Regions from separate parts of the Mariniluteicoccus endophyticus genome, predicted to be linked through region 3. Evidence: predicted binding sites of a transcription regulator. Region 3 holds the regulator's gene; each other region holds the start of a gene.

Evidence for each region. Region 3 encodes HrcA, which represses chaperone genes, less so after heat shock. Its sites were predicted from a motif close to TTGGCACTCGNNNNNNNCGAGTGCCAA; they were not measured.
Region 1: groL (chaperonin GroEL) is a predicted target of HrcA. The motif match lies at 2,614-2,640, and genes of this name have one in related genera.
Region 2: groES (co-chaperone GroES) is a predicted target of HrcA. The motif match lies at 2,906-2,932, and genes of this name have one in related genera.

Annotation. Positions count from the first base shown of each region.
Region 1 is NZ_BAAGXC010000015.1:78,271-82,775, forward strand. Features, by position in the region: gene ACYVGD_RS04955 (hypothetical protein) at 1-822, opposite strand, end outside; gene ACYVGD_RS04960 (hypothetical protein) at 819-1,157, opposite strand; gene ACYVGD_RS04965 (hypothetical protein) at 1,240-2,133, opposite strand; gene ACYVGD_RS04970 (hypothetical protein) at 2,144-2,587, opposite strand; gene groL (chaperonin GroEL) at 2,791-4,416, shown strand.
Region 2 is NZ_BAAGXC010000023.1:112,669-117,173, reverse strand. Features, by position in the region: gene mptB (polyprenol phosphomannose-dependent alpha 1,6 mannosyltransferase MptB) at 1-742, opposite strand, end outside; gene groL (chaperonin GroEL) at 846-2,450, opposite strand; gene groES (co-chaperone GroES) at 2,491-2,787, opposite strand; gene ACYVGD_RS12395 (quaternary amine ABC transporter ATP-binding protein) at 3,215-4,501, shown strand; partial or broken gene ACYVGD_RS12390 (ABC transporter permease) at 4,498-4,505, shown strand, end outside.
Region 3 is NZ_BAAGXC010000020.1:132,294-136,798, reverse strand. Features, by position in the region: gene ACYVGD_RS10000 (LacI family DNA-binding transcriptional regulator) at 1-156, opposite strand, end outside; gene ACYVGD_RS09995 (inositol monophosphatase family protein) at 237-1,031, shown strand; gene ACYVGD_RS09990 (MBL fold metallo-hydrolase) at 1,050-1,949, opposite strand; gene hrcA (heat-inducible transcriptional repressor HrcA) at 2,018-3,034, shown strand; gene dnaJ (molecular chaperone DnaJ) at 3,046-4,209, shown strand; gene ACYVGD_RS09975 (16S rRNA (uracil(1498)-N(3))-methyltransferase) at 4,206-4,505, shown strand, end outside.

The DNA.
Region 1 (4,505 bases), on a different contig from region 3:
GCGGGTCGCGCCCGAGGCGATGATGTTGCGCGACTTCGAGAACAGCGACTGCGAGACGCGCGAGAGAGCTCGGGCGGCGTCATCGAACATCTTGCCGCTCATGCCCATCTTCTTGGCGAGCTTGGACAGGACGCGCATCAGCTTGGCGAGCTTGCTGGTGACCTTGGCGCCGATGAGCGCCATCTTCGCCGAGAACCATCCGGTGAAGGCGGCGACCGATGCGCCGAGGGACGGCACGGCGGAGGCCGCGGCGATGATCGCGGCTGTGACGACCTCGGTGACGAAGTCCTTGATCATGTTCCAGATGAAGTCGCGGAACATGGCCACCACGGTGCCGGCGACGCTCACCCAGTCGGCCATCTTGGCGGCGGCGCCGCTGGCAGCCTTGAAGTTCTCGTTCACGTTGACAAGGACCTGGGTGTAGGCGTCGGACGACGGGCCGGTCCAGCCGGGAAGCTGACCGGCGGTCTCCGCGTGCTCGTTGGCCGTCTTGGCGAGGTTCACGGACACGCGCTGCCACTTCTGGGCGTGCTCGAAGATGCCGTCGGGGTTGCCGAGCAGGAAGTCGACAGTCTCCTTGAGCCAGGAGATGTTCTTGACCAGGATGTCCATCAGCGCGCCGACGGCAGCACCCACCAAGGTGTTGAGGGGGTCGAGGACCGCACCGAGGACACCCAGCGCGACGTCGCCGACGGCGGTCAGATCGCCCAGGGTGGTCTCGCCGTCGGTCCAGTGCTTGCCGGCGTTGACCAGGTCGGAGTAGACCGGGATGGTGATCGTCGCGTTGCCGACCTTGGCGTCGGGCAGGGGCTGGGCGGTCATCGGGTCCTCCGTCCGGTGTCCTCGATCTGTTCGAGGATGACCTTGCTCAGGTCGACGTTCGACTGCTCGGCGGCGTCATAGAGGTCGGCCGTGGTCTTGAAGGCCTCCGTGGCGGTGGTCGAGACGCGGCCGAGCTCCTTGATGGCGCCCGTGTTCGCGGCGTTGCCGATCGCAAGGATCGGGCACAGGATCGGGCTGGCGAAGAGGCCGTACATCTTCCAGTCACCGAAGCCCAGCCCGTTGGCCTCGCCGACGAGTGCTTGGGTCTTCGAGTCGACGGTCTGCAGCGACTGGTGGTGCGCTCGCATCTCGGCGACCGAGTAGGTCTCGCTCATGGGTCCTCCTTGGATGGCTCTCACGAACACTAGGTGTGCCCGGGTGCGATGGGTGGGCCCGGGGCGGTGGAACGTTCCCTGATCAGAGGCCGAGGGCGTCGCGGGTCTCGTCGGGGACCTCGAGGCCCGAGCCGGTCAGTCGCCGGGTCAGCTCGCGGCCCGCCTCGGAGCGCGCGGCCGCGTACGCGTCCATGAACCGCTCGGCGAGGTGGTCGGAGCCCTTCCGGGCGAACGCCGCCCGGAACCGGGTCGCGAGGACGGAGCCCGCGGCGTTGACGGTGATCTCGACCTCGTCGTTCGCGCCGGTGCCCTCCACCTGCTGGACGAGCGTCGGAAGGCCGGCCGACCGGCGTTTGAGCGCGTCCATCTCGGCCTCGAACTGGGCCTGCATCTGTTCGGGCGGCACGGTGCTGCGGTACTGCTCATAGCCGATCTCGCGCGCGATCTCCGCCGGGTCGATCGACTCGTCGTCGCTGTCGAGGCGGTTCAGCACGTCGTCGAGGAGGTCCTCGATCTCGTCGGTGGTCATGGCGCGCTCGGCCTCGGCGCGCAGACCTTCGGCGCTCGGTGCCGGCAGCTCCTCGTCGGAACGCAGCCGGTCGCGCTCATCGGCGACCTCTTCGGGGGCGGCGTCCTCCACGCCCCTGGCCGCCTGCTCGTCACCGAAGGCGTTGCGGACCACGTCCGCGGACGCGTGATTGGCGCGGGCGGAGCCCTCCAGCAGGGTCCGGCGTACCTCCTCGGTCAGCTGGGGTGCGCTGAGCGAGAGCGCCGAGTCGTCGAACTCGATGCCGACGACGTGGGCCCCGAGCAGCTTGACCCGAAGGTGGTCGGAGGTCGCCTCGACCGCCGAGGCGGCGAGCGCGGCCTGAGTGCGCTGGGCCCGGGCGTCGAAGGCCCGCACGTCGGCCTCCATCTTGGCAAGAATGCACCGCGGGTCGGGCATCGGCGGCATGTTCGGGGGGAGGTTCGTCATGGCTCGCAGCCTAGGAGCGTCGTGGCTCACTCGTGCGGGCCCAGCGGTGCGGTGTGCGCAGATAGCCTCCGGCCTCCAGGTCGGCCGCCCGCTCGAACGGGTTGTACGCGGCCCGGTCCCCGCTGACGAGGACGGAGACGCCCATGGCGGCCGCGTACATCGGTAGGAATGGCAGGCCGAGGCAGGCCATCCACTGCCAGGCGTGCTCGTCCTCGTGGGCGAGCGTGCCGGGCACCGACTCCTCGAGAGTGGCGAAGTCGTGGGCGGTGACGACAACGTTGCCGACGGTGAACGCCCCGGCTACGGGGAAGCCGAACCGATATCCCTCGGCCAGCCAGAGCCCCCGCGGACCCCGGCGTACGCGGGCCCGGCCGACCCGTGCCACGGCCAGGCCGAGCGGCGTGGAGAGGTTGGCCCAGTTGGCGGCGCGGCGTAGCGCGAGGAAGGCGTTCACCCCGCCATTGTCGTGGGCCGGGACTGTTTGCACTCGGATGGGGCGAGTGCTAAAAATGAGGGTGTTAGCACTCTCGGCAAGAGAGTGCCACCGTCAAGTCCGGTGAGGCGCTGTGGCGCCGTCCGTCGCGGGCATCGACTTGACGTATGAAACGTTGACCAATGGGGCTTCGGCCCCCGACGCGGGAGGACTCCCGGAACACCATGGCAAAGCTCATCGAATTCAACATCGAGGCCCGCCGCGGGCTCGAGCGTGGCATGAACACGCTCGCCGACGCGGTCAAGGTCACCCTCGGCCCGAAGGGCCGCAACGTCGTGCTCGAGAAGAAGTGGGGCGCCCCCACGATCACCAACGACGGCGTCTCCATCGCCAAGGAGATCGAGCTCGAGGAGCCGTACGAGAAGATCGGCGCCGAGCTCGTCAAGGAGGTCGCCAAGAAGACCGACGACGTCGCGGGCGACGGCACCACCACCGCGACCGTGCTGGCCCAGGCGATGGTCCGCGAGGGCCTGCGCAACGTCACCGCCGGCGCCAACCCGATGGGCCTGAAGAAGGGCATCGAGGTCGCCACGAAGGCCATCTCTGACGAGCTGCTCGGCATGGCCACCGAGATCGAGACCAAGGAGCAGATCTCTGCGACCGCCTCGATCTCCGCCGCTGATACCACCGTCGGCGAGATCATCGCCGAGGCGATGGAGAAGGTCGGCAAGGAGGGCGTCATCACGGTCGAGGAGTCGAACACGTTCGGCCTCGACCTCGAGCTCACCGAGGGCATGCGCTTCGACAAGGGTTACATCTCGCCCTACTTCGTCACCGACGCCGAGCGCATGGAGACGGTGCTCGACGACCCCTACATCCTGATCGTCAACTCGAAGGTCTCGGGCCTCAAGGACCTCCTGCCCGTCCTCGAGAAGGTCATGCAGTCGGGCAAGCCGCTCGTCGTCATCGCCGAGGACGTCGAGGGCGAGGCCCTCGCCGGCCTGATCGTCAACAAGATCCGCGGCACCTTCAAGTCCGTTGCCGTCAAGGCCCCGGGCTTCGGCGACCGTCGCAAGGCCATGCTCGGAGACATCGCGATCCTCACGGGTGGCCAGGTCATCTCTGAGGAGGTCGGCCTCAAGCTCGACGCCGTCACCCTCGAGCTTCTCGGCCAGGCCCGCTCGGTCCGCGTGACCAAGGACGAGACCACCATCGTCGAGGGCGCGGGCGACTCCGATCAGATCGCCGGCCGCGTCCAGCAGATCCGCAACGAGATCGAGAACAGCGACTCCGACTACGACCGCGAGAAGCTGCAGGAGCGCCTCGCCAAGCTGGCCGGCGGCGTGGCCGTCATCAAGGTCGGCGCGGCCACCGAGGTCGAGCTCAAGGAGCGCAAGCACCGCATCGAGGACGCCGTCCGCAACGCCAAGGCTGCCGTCGAGGAGGGCATCGTCCCCGGCGGCGGTGTCGCCCTGATCCAGGCCGCGAAGAAGGCCAACGTCGAGGGTCTCGAGGGTGACGAGGCCACCGGCGCCCAGATCGTGTTCTCCGCCTGCTCGGCCCCGCTGAAGCAGATCGCCGTGAATGCCGGTCTCGAGGGTGGCGTCGTCGCGGAGAAGGTCGCCGGCCTGGAGGCCGGTCATGGCCTGAACGCCGCGACCGGTGAGTACGTCGACATTGTCAAGTCCGGCATCATCGACCCGGCCAAGGTCACGCGCTCGGCGCTGCAGAACGCCGCGTCCATCGCCGCGCTGTTCCTCACCACCGAGGCCGTCATCGCCGACAAGCCCGAGAAGGCCCCGGCCATGCCGGGCGGCGCCGACGGCGGCATGGGCGGCATGGACTTCTGAGTCCAGCCGTTCTCTGAACGCAGCAGGAGGCGGTCCCCGCAAGGGGGCCGCCTCCTTCGCGTACCGGGTCTTCCCTCGCTACAACAGGC
Region 2 (4,505 bases), on a different contig from region 3:
GGTTTCCGTACCGCACGGCGAGCCAGGCGGCGAGCAGCACGAGCGCGAGCATCCAGGCGTCGTTGTGCATGCCACCGACGAAGTGGATCAGCATGAGCGGGTTGAGGACGGCGAACCACGAGGCAACGGTCGGGTCGACGCCCAGGTCGCGTGCGAACCTCGGCACGGCCCACGCGATGATGGCGACGGCGAGCAGCGCGGGGATGCGCATGGCGATGACGGAGATGAGCCCGTTGAACCCGGTCAGCCAGGCGACGAGGTGTTGCACCTCGAGGGCGAGCGGCGGGTAGACCGCCGTGGTTCCCTGCCACACGGGGTGGACGTTGACGGCGAACGGACCACCGGAGCGGCTGAGGCCGACCTCGTAGGGGTTCTTCCCGAGGTGCATCGTCCAGCCCTGGTCGGCGTACAGGAAGGCGTCGGTGGAGAAGATCGGCGGGGCGAGCAGCGCCGGGATCGCCCACAGAGCGAGGACCAGCGCGTGGTTGACGTGGGGTGCGCGGGCCGGGCGCAGGAGCAGCCAGGCCCGGAAGAGGAGGATCACGCCGAGGGCGATGAACACGTGGCCGAACCCGCTCTTGAGCACGCCACGCACCAACGACATGCCGGGGATCTGATTGAGGCCCCTCGCGGGCGTGAACCCGGGGGTCATCACGGCGATGGCGAGCAGCAGCATGCCGATCATCCCGGAGAGGACGCCCGGTGTGCGCCACAACGAGGTGCGGTCCTCGGTACTGGTCATCGTGTCCTCTCTGTTCGGCACCACGGCATGCTAGCCCAGAAACGCACAGGTCCCCGGCCGCCTGGAGCGGCCGGGGACCCGGTGTCGTGCGCGGGGCGCAGGATCAGTGCTGGTGACCGTCCTCGTCCTCGTCGTCCTCGGGCTTCTCGACGACCAGGGTCTCGGTCGTGAGCAGCAAGGCGGCGATCGAGGCGGCGTTGGCGAGCGCGGAACGCGTCACCTTCACCGGGTCGATGACGCCGTCCTCGATGAGGTTGACGTACGCGTCGGTCTTGCCGTTGTAGCCGTGGCCCGGCTCCATCTCGGCGACCTTCGAGGTGACGACGTAGCCCTGCTTGCCGCCGTTCTCGGCGATCCAGCGCAGCGGCTCGGCGACCGAGCGGGCGACGATCTGCACGCCGGCCTTCTCGTCACCCTCGAGCCCGAGGTTGTCCTCGAGCACCTTCGCGGCATGGATGAGGGCGGAGCCGCCGCCGGCTACGATGCCCTCCTCGATGGCCGCACGGGTGGCCGAGACGGCGTCCTCGATGCGGTGCTTCTTCTCCTTGAGCTCCACCTCGGTGGCCGCGCCGACCTTGATGACGCAGACGCCGCCAGCGAGCTTCGCGACGCGCTCCTGGAGCTTCTCGCGATCCCAGTCGGAGTCGGTGCGCTCGATCTCGGCGCGCAGCTGTGCCACGCGGCCCTCGACCTCGTCGGACTTGCCGGCGCCGTCGACGATCGTGGTGCTGTCCTTGTCGACGACGATGCGACGGGCGCGGCCGAGCGACTCGAGACCGACCTGGTCGAGCTTGAGGCCGACCTCGGCGGCGACGACCTCTCCGCCGGTGAGGATGGCGATGTCCTCGAGCATGGCCTTGCGGCGGTCACCGAACGCGGGCGCCTTGACGGCGACGGAGGTGAAGGTGCCGCGGATCTTGTTCACAACCAGGGTCGACAGGGCCTCGCCCTCGACGTCCTCGGCGACGATGAACAGCGTGCCGTTGGCCCCGATGACCTTCTCGAGCAGCGGCAGCAGGTCGTTCATCGACGAGATCTTGCCGCTGTGGATCAGGATGTAGGGGTTCTCGAGCACGGCCTCCATGCGCTCGGTGTCGGTCACCATGTAGGGCGACAGGTAACCCTTGTCGAACTGCATGCCCTCGGTGAACTCGAGCTCGGTGCCGAAGGTCTGGGACTCGTCGACGGTGATGACGCCGTCCTTGCCGACCTTGTCGAACGCGTCGGCGATGAGCTTGCCGATCTCCTCGTCGCGCGAGGAGATGGTGGCGACCTTGGCCATGTCGTCGGTCGACTGGACCTCACGGGCGTTGGCGTGCAGGCGCTCCTCGACTGCCTTGACGGCCGCCTCGATGCCGCGCTTGAGGCCGACGGGGTTCGCACCCGAGGCAACGGCGCGCAGGCCCTCGTGGACCAGGGCCTGGGCCAGCACCGTGGCCGTCGTCGTGCCGTCGCCGGCGACGTCGTTGGTCTTGGTGGCGACCTCCTTGGCGAGCTGGGCGCCGAGGTTCTCGTAGGGATCGTCGAGCTCGACCTCACGGGCGACGGTCACGCCGTCGTTGGTGATGGTCGGCGCGCCCCACTTCTTGTCGAGGACGACGTAGCGGCCCTTCGGGCCGAGCGTCACCTTGACGGTGTTGGCGAGGGTGTCGACGCCACGCTCGAGCGAGCGGCGCGCCTCCTCGTCGAACTGAAGGATCTTGGGCATCTGGGTCAGTGCTCCTTAGTGCGTGGAAGTTGCCGGAGCGTCACTTGGAGACGACGGCGAGAATGTCGCGGGCGTTCAGGAGCAGGTACTCCTGGCCGTCGTACTTGACCTCGGTGCCGCCGTACTTGGAGAAGATGACGACGTCGCCCTCGGCGACGTCCATCGGGATGCGCTTGCCGGAGTCGTCGACGCGACCGGGGCCGGTCGAGAGGACCTTGCCCTCCTGCGGCTTCTCCTTGGCGGTGTCCGGGATGACCAGACCGGAAGCGGTGGTCTGCTCGGCCTCGAGCGGCTGAACGAGGACGCGGTCCTCGAGCGGCTTGATCGTGGTTGCCACGTCAGGCCCCTTTCATGTTCTGGGTGTCAATCGGTTCAAGGCCCGGGGCGTCGTCGCGGGTGCCGTCCCAGGTTTGGCACACTCCAGCGGAGAGTGCTAACCGAAATCTAGCGCGATGTTGGCACTCGGACAAGCCGAGTGCCAGACGGCTCTGGCGCCGAAAACACCCCTAGCGCCTCCCACGGGTAACGCCTTCATAACGGTATGAGCCGCCGAAACCCCTAGCCATCTCGCAATACCCCCCGGTACCTCTCCGCCTCGACCGGGGCTTGGCCCCCATGCCCGACCCGTTCATCGGCCTAGGGTGGAACGGATCTGACCCAGGCACCGATGCGTGGGCCGGCCCCGGGACCCCGCAGCCGGCGCCCCTGCGGTGCGGTTGGGGAGTGACGGCGGCCAGCTGCAACGTCACCAAGGAAGGAACAACGTGGCCAAGCCATCCGACGATGGATCGACGCCCACCGCAGGGGCCTCCGACGAGCTCCCTGCCATCCGCGCCGAACACCTCTACAAGGTGTTCGGCAAGGAGTCGCATGCCGCGAAGCACATCGCCGAGGGGACCTTCGACCCCGGCGGAGGTGACGGCACCGCGGCGGTCATCGACGCCACCTTCGACGTGCGCCGCGGCGAGACCTTCGTGGTCATGGGGTTGTCGGGCTCGGGCAAGTCGACGCTCATCCGGATGCTCAACGGCCTGAACCGCCCCACCTCGGGCTCGGTCCACGTCAACGGCACCAACATCACCGAGGCCAGCGCCGAGGAGTTGCGCCGTGTCCGCCGTGACGACATCTCCATGGTCTTCCAGCACTTCGCGCTGCTGCCCAACCGCACCGTCGAGTCGAACGTGGCCTACCCGCTGGAGATCCGCGGGGTCGACAAGGACGAACGCACCTCGCGGGCCCGACGGTGGCTCGAGCGCGTGGGACTCTCCCAGGTCGGCCAGAAGCACCCCCACGAGCTCTCGGGCGGCATGCAGCAGCGCGTCGGCCTCGCCCGCGCGCTCGCCGCGGAGACCGACATCCTGCTCATGGACGAGGCGTTCTCGGCGCTCGATCCGCTGATCCGCGCCGACCTGCAGGAACAGCTGCTCGGCCTCCAGGAGGAGTTGGGCAAGACCATCGTCTTCATCACGCACGACCTCAACGAGGCGATGCGTCTTGGTGACCGGATCGCGATCATGCGCCAGGGGCGGGTCGTCCAGATCGGCACCGCCGACCAGATCCTCAACGCCCCGGCCGACAACTACGTCGCCCGCTTCACAGCAGACGTCGACCGCAGCCGGGTCCTGACCGCCAACATGGTGGCCGACACCACCGCACCGGTCTTCGCACCGGACACCCCCGCCGCCGAGGCCGTCGCCGAGCTCGACCGCCGCGGCCACACCGCCGGCACCGTGGTCAGCGGACGCACGGTGCTCGGTGCGGTGATCCGATCAACGCTCGAGCAGACCGCCGGCACCGTCGCCGCCGCCGTCGCGCAGGAGAACCCGGCCGTCCACCGCTTCACGCCCCTGAGCCGCCTGTTCGCCCAGTCCGCCCGCCAGGCCGAGCCGCTGGTCGTCCTCGACCGCAACGGTGCCCTGGTCGGCCTGCTGAGCCGGGACCGGCTGCTCGATGCCGTCGCCGGGAACGACCACCCCGCCCCCCGCGCGGACGCCGGGCAGGGCCCCGCGTCCGAAGCGGTAGCCGATGACGACAAGGAGGCCGCCCAGTGAACTT
Region 3 (4,505 bases):
GAGATCGGAGGCCCGCGCGAGGATTCGTTCGCGCAGCGCAGCCGACAGCTGGTCTGGCTTGTTGTAGGCGTTCGACACGGTCGCGGGGGACACGCCGAGGTCCTCGGCGATGGTCTTGATGGTGACGCGCACTCCGTCCTCCCGCTGGTGAGTCATGACCGATCCAGACGCGACCGTATCGGATGCGGGGCGGACCCCTCGTCCGTTCGCGCGGACGATCCGCAAGGATTGGGTGCATGACTGCGCCGACCGACGCCATCACCGACCTCATCTGGGACGTCGCCGAGCGGGTGGTCCGCCCCCGTTGGCGGTCGCTGGACGACTCCGAGGTCCGCGAGAAGGCCCCCGGCGACCTGGTGACCGTGGCCGACCACCAGGCTGAGGCCGAGCTCACCGCGGCCCTTCAGCAGATGGCCCCCGGCGTGCTCGTCGTCGGCGAGGAGGCCACCGCCGCCGACGCCTCGCTGCTCGAACAGCTGTGTGATACCGAGCACGCGTTCGTCGTCGACCCGGTCGACGGCACCAAGAATTTCGTCGAGGGCCGCGAGCAGTACGCGCTGATGGTCGGCGAGGTCCGCCACGGCCGCCCGGTGCGGGGCTGGATCGTCCAGCCCGAGCTCGACCGCACCTTCGTGGCCGAGCGCGGGGCGGGGCTGCTGTGCAACGGCGAGCGCGTACGCCGCGAAGCCCCCGCTCTGGGCGCGCTGCGGGGAGCCACCTCGCATCGACGGCTCCTCGGCGACCCGGTGCCCGGCGTCGTCGACCCGCTGGACTTCACGTTCTACTCGTGCGGCATCGACTACCCCCATGTGGCCACGGGCGGCTGGGACTTCCTGATCTATCGCAACCTGAAGCCGTGGGACCACGTGCCGGGCACGCTCATGGTGGAAGAGGTCGGCGGTCACGTCGCGACCACCGACGGGCAGCCGTACGTCGCGGGGTCGCCGATGGTCGGCCAGCTGATCGCCGCGGCGTCGAAGGAGGCGTGGGACCTCGCGTACCAGGTCCTGGCCGACCCCGCGCAGGTCTGACCAGCCCCTCTCGGGTCATCAGTCCCCGAGGTCGCCCTTGACGATCGGCAGGCGCGTGCGTACGCCGAGCGCGTTCATCTCGCGGTAGGCGGTACGCACACCCTCGGCGATGTTCGGCCAGGGCAGCGCCCACTCGCCGCGCTCCTCGGCGTCGTCGAACGAGACGCCCTCCTGCACGAGGTGCTCCGCCTCGTAGGGGATCGAGGCCAGCGCGCCCATCTGGGCGACGAGGTCGTCGCGGCCGGCGACCCGCCCGTGGCCCGGGACGACGACGGTCTCGGCGGTGACCATGCCCATCGTGAGGTTCAGCACCCCGGCCCAGCCGCGCGGCGACGACTCGGCCGAGAACCACGGCGCCTCAGGATCGCCGGCGAACTCCACCAGGTCACCGGCGAACAGTACGTTCGCGCCCGGCACGAGCGCCAGCACGTCGCCGTCGGTGTGGGCCTCGCCCAGGTGGAGCGCCTCGACGCGCACGCCGCCGCCCAGGTCGATCGCCGCGGCCAGCGAGAACATCGTCGAGGGCGCGACGACGTCGTCGCGGTCGACGCCGAGGCGGATCAGGTCGGCGAGGAGGTGGTCGGCGCAGCGGCGCCCCTCGAGCGACTCGTGGCCCCACGTCTCGAGATCGGCGAAGGCGGCGAGGCCGAACCAGTGGTCGCGGTGGCCATGGGTGACCAGCGCGCCGGCGAGGGGGATGTCGGTCACCCTGGCCACGGCCTCGCGGATCGCCCGCCCCTGCGCGGGGCTGGAGCCGGTGTCGACCACGAGGCAACGCTCGGTGCCGACGACCAGACCGATGTTGACGCGGTCGGGCTCGGCCACGGCCACGTGGACGCCGGGTGCGACCGCGGACCAGGGGCCGAGAGAGGCCTCGTCGTCGCGGGTCTGGTTCGCGTTACCGGTGCTCGGTTCCATAGCCGCTAGACTGGCACTCGGCTCGGGCGAGTGCCAACCCGGGTGCGACGACCAGGGGAGGAGGGGCTGTGCTCGACGACCGCAAGATGCAGGTGCTGCGTGCCATCGTCAGCGACTACGTGTCCTCCCGTGAGCCCGTCGGCTCGAAGGCGCTCGTCGACCGCCACAACCTCGGCGTCTCGCCGGCCACCGTCCGCAACGACATGGCCGCCCTCGAGGAGGAGGGCTACATCACCCAGCCCCACACCTCGGCCGGACGCATCCCGACCGACAAGGGGTACCGGCTCTTCGTCGACAAGCTGGCCGCCATCAAGCCCCTCAGCGTCGCCGAGCGCCGCGCGATCCAGACGTTCCTGTCGGGGGCGGTCGACATCGACGACATCGTCACGCGGACCGTGCGCCTGCTGGCGCAGATCACCCAGCAGGTCGCGATCGTGCAATACCCGATCCTGGCCAACACGACCGTCCGCCACATCGAGCTCGTCTCGCTGAGCGCCGACCGGGTCCTGCTCATCGTCATCAACTCCGCCGGTCGCGTCGAGCAGCGGGCGATCGAGCTGCCCGTCCACACCGAGGACGACCTGACGCGCCTGCGCGGCCGGCTCAACGAGGCCGCGAGCGGCAAGACCACCGCCCAGGCAGCGGCCGACGTCGCCCTGCTGACGTCGTCGACCCGCCCCGACGAGCAGGCCATGACGGCCCTTTGCATCGCCGCCCTCCTCGAGGTGCTCGGCACGGGCACGACGTCGCGCGTGGTCGTCGGCGGCGTACCCAACCTGACCCGCTTCGGCGACGAGTTCGAGCTGACCGTCAAACCGGTGCTCGAGGCGCTCGAGGAGCAGGTCGTGCTGCTCAAGCTCCTCGGCGAGGCATCGACGTCCGACGACGTCACCGTCCGCATCGGCCAGGAGAACCCGGTGACCGGCCTCCAGACCACGTCGGTGGTCGCGGCGGCGTACGGCAACCACGACGACCTCTGGGCCGGGCTCGGCATCATGGGCCCGACCCGCATGGACTATCCCTCCACCATGGCCTCCGTACGCGCAGTCGCGCGCTACGTCGGCCGCTTCTTGAACGAAGGATGACGACCCACCACATGAGCGACTTCTACGAGACCCTCGGGGTGTCCCGCGACGCGACGGCCGACCAGATCAAGAAGGCCTACCGTCGCATGGCCATGCAGTACCACCCCGACGTGGCCAGCGAAGAGGGGGCCGCCGAGAAGTTCAAGGCGGTACAGGAGGCCTACGACGTCCTGTCCGACCCGAACAAGAAGGCCATCTACGACCGCGGTGGCGACCCCAACCAGCGCGGCGGCTTCGGCGGCGGGTTCCCCGGCGGCGGTTTCGGCGGCTTCGGCGGCGGGGGCTTCGGATCGTTCTTCGACGCGATGCGCACGGCCAGCTCGCACGGGCCGCGCTCGCGCGTACGCCGCGGCCAGGATGGCACCGTCCGGCTGCGCATCGACCTTCACGAGGCGGCGTTCGGTGCGACCAAGCAGGTCAAGGTCGACACCGCGGTGCTGTGCCCACGCTGCACCGGATCGGGCGCGCAGGAGGGCTCGAAGCCCGAGACCTGCACGACGTGCCGCGGCCAGGGCGAGGTCATCAGCGTCGTCAGCACCATCCTGGGCGACATCCACACCGCGCGCCCCTGCCCGCGCTGCCAAGGGTTCGGCACGATCATCCCGCACCCCTGCACCGAGTGCGACGGCGACGGGCGCATCCGCTCGACGACCGAGCTGTCCGTCAAGGTCCCGCCGGGCGCGCACGACCGTCTGAACCTCCGCATGGCCGGCCGCGGGGAGGTCGGGCCGGGCGGCGGCGAGGCCGGTGACCTCTACGTCGAGCTGTCGGTGAACGAGCACCCGGTCTTCCGCCGCGACGGCGACAACCTCGAAATGGTCGTCAAGGTGCCGATGACTGCGGCCGCGCTCGGCACGACGATGACCATCAAGACCCTCGAGGCCGACTGGCCCGAGTCGGACGAGGCCGACCGAACGGTCGAGCTCGAGGTGCCTGCTGGAACCCAGTCCGGCACGCGCGTGACCATCGACGGCCGCGGCATCCGCAACATCCAGACGGGTCGCACCGGCGACATCGGCGTCACGTTCCTCGTCGAGACCCCTACCCGGCTCAACGAGGAGCAGCGCGAGCTCCTGCGCCGCCTGGCGAGCCTGCGCGAGGAAACCTCGGTCGACCCTTACGCCCAGCACCGCCGGGAGAAGGGCGGCGTCTTCGGCCGCCTGTTCAAGGGATGACGCGCCCACTGTTCCTCGCCCCGCTGCCCGACCCGCTCCCCACGGTCGGGTCGGCGTTCCGCCTCGACGGCGACGAGGGCCGTCACGCTGCTGTGGTGCGGCGCATCACGGCGGGGGAGGAGCTGGTCGTCGGTGACGGCGCCGGCCGCGGGGTCGGCGTACGCGTGGTCGCCGCCGACAAGCAGGGCCTCGACCTCGAGGTCACCGAGCACGTGGGCGCGCCCGAGCCCGGCGTACGCGTCGTCGCCGTCCAGGCGCTGGCCAAGGGCGACCGGTCCGACCTGGCCATCGAGATG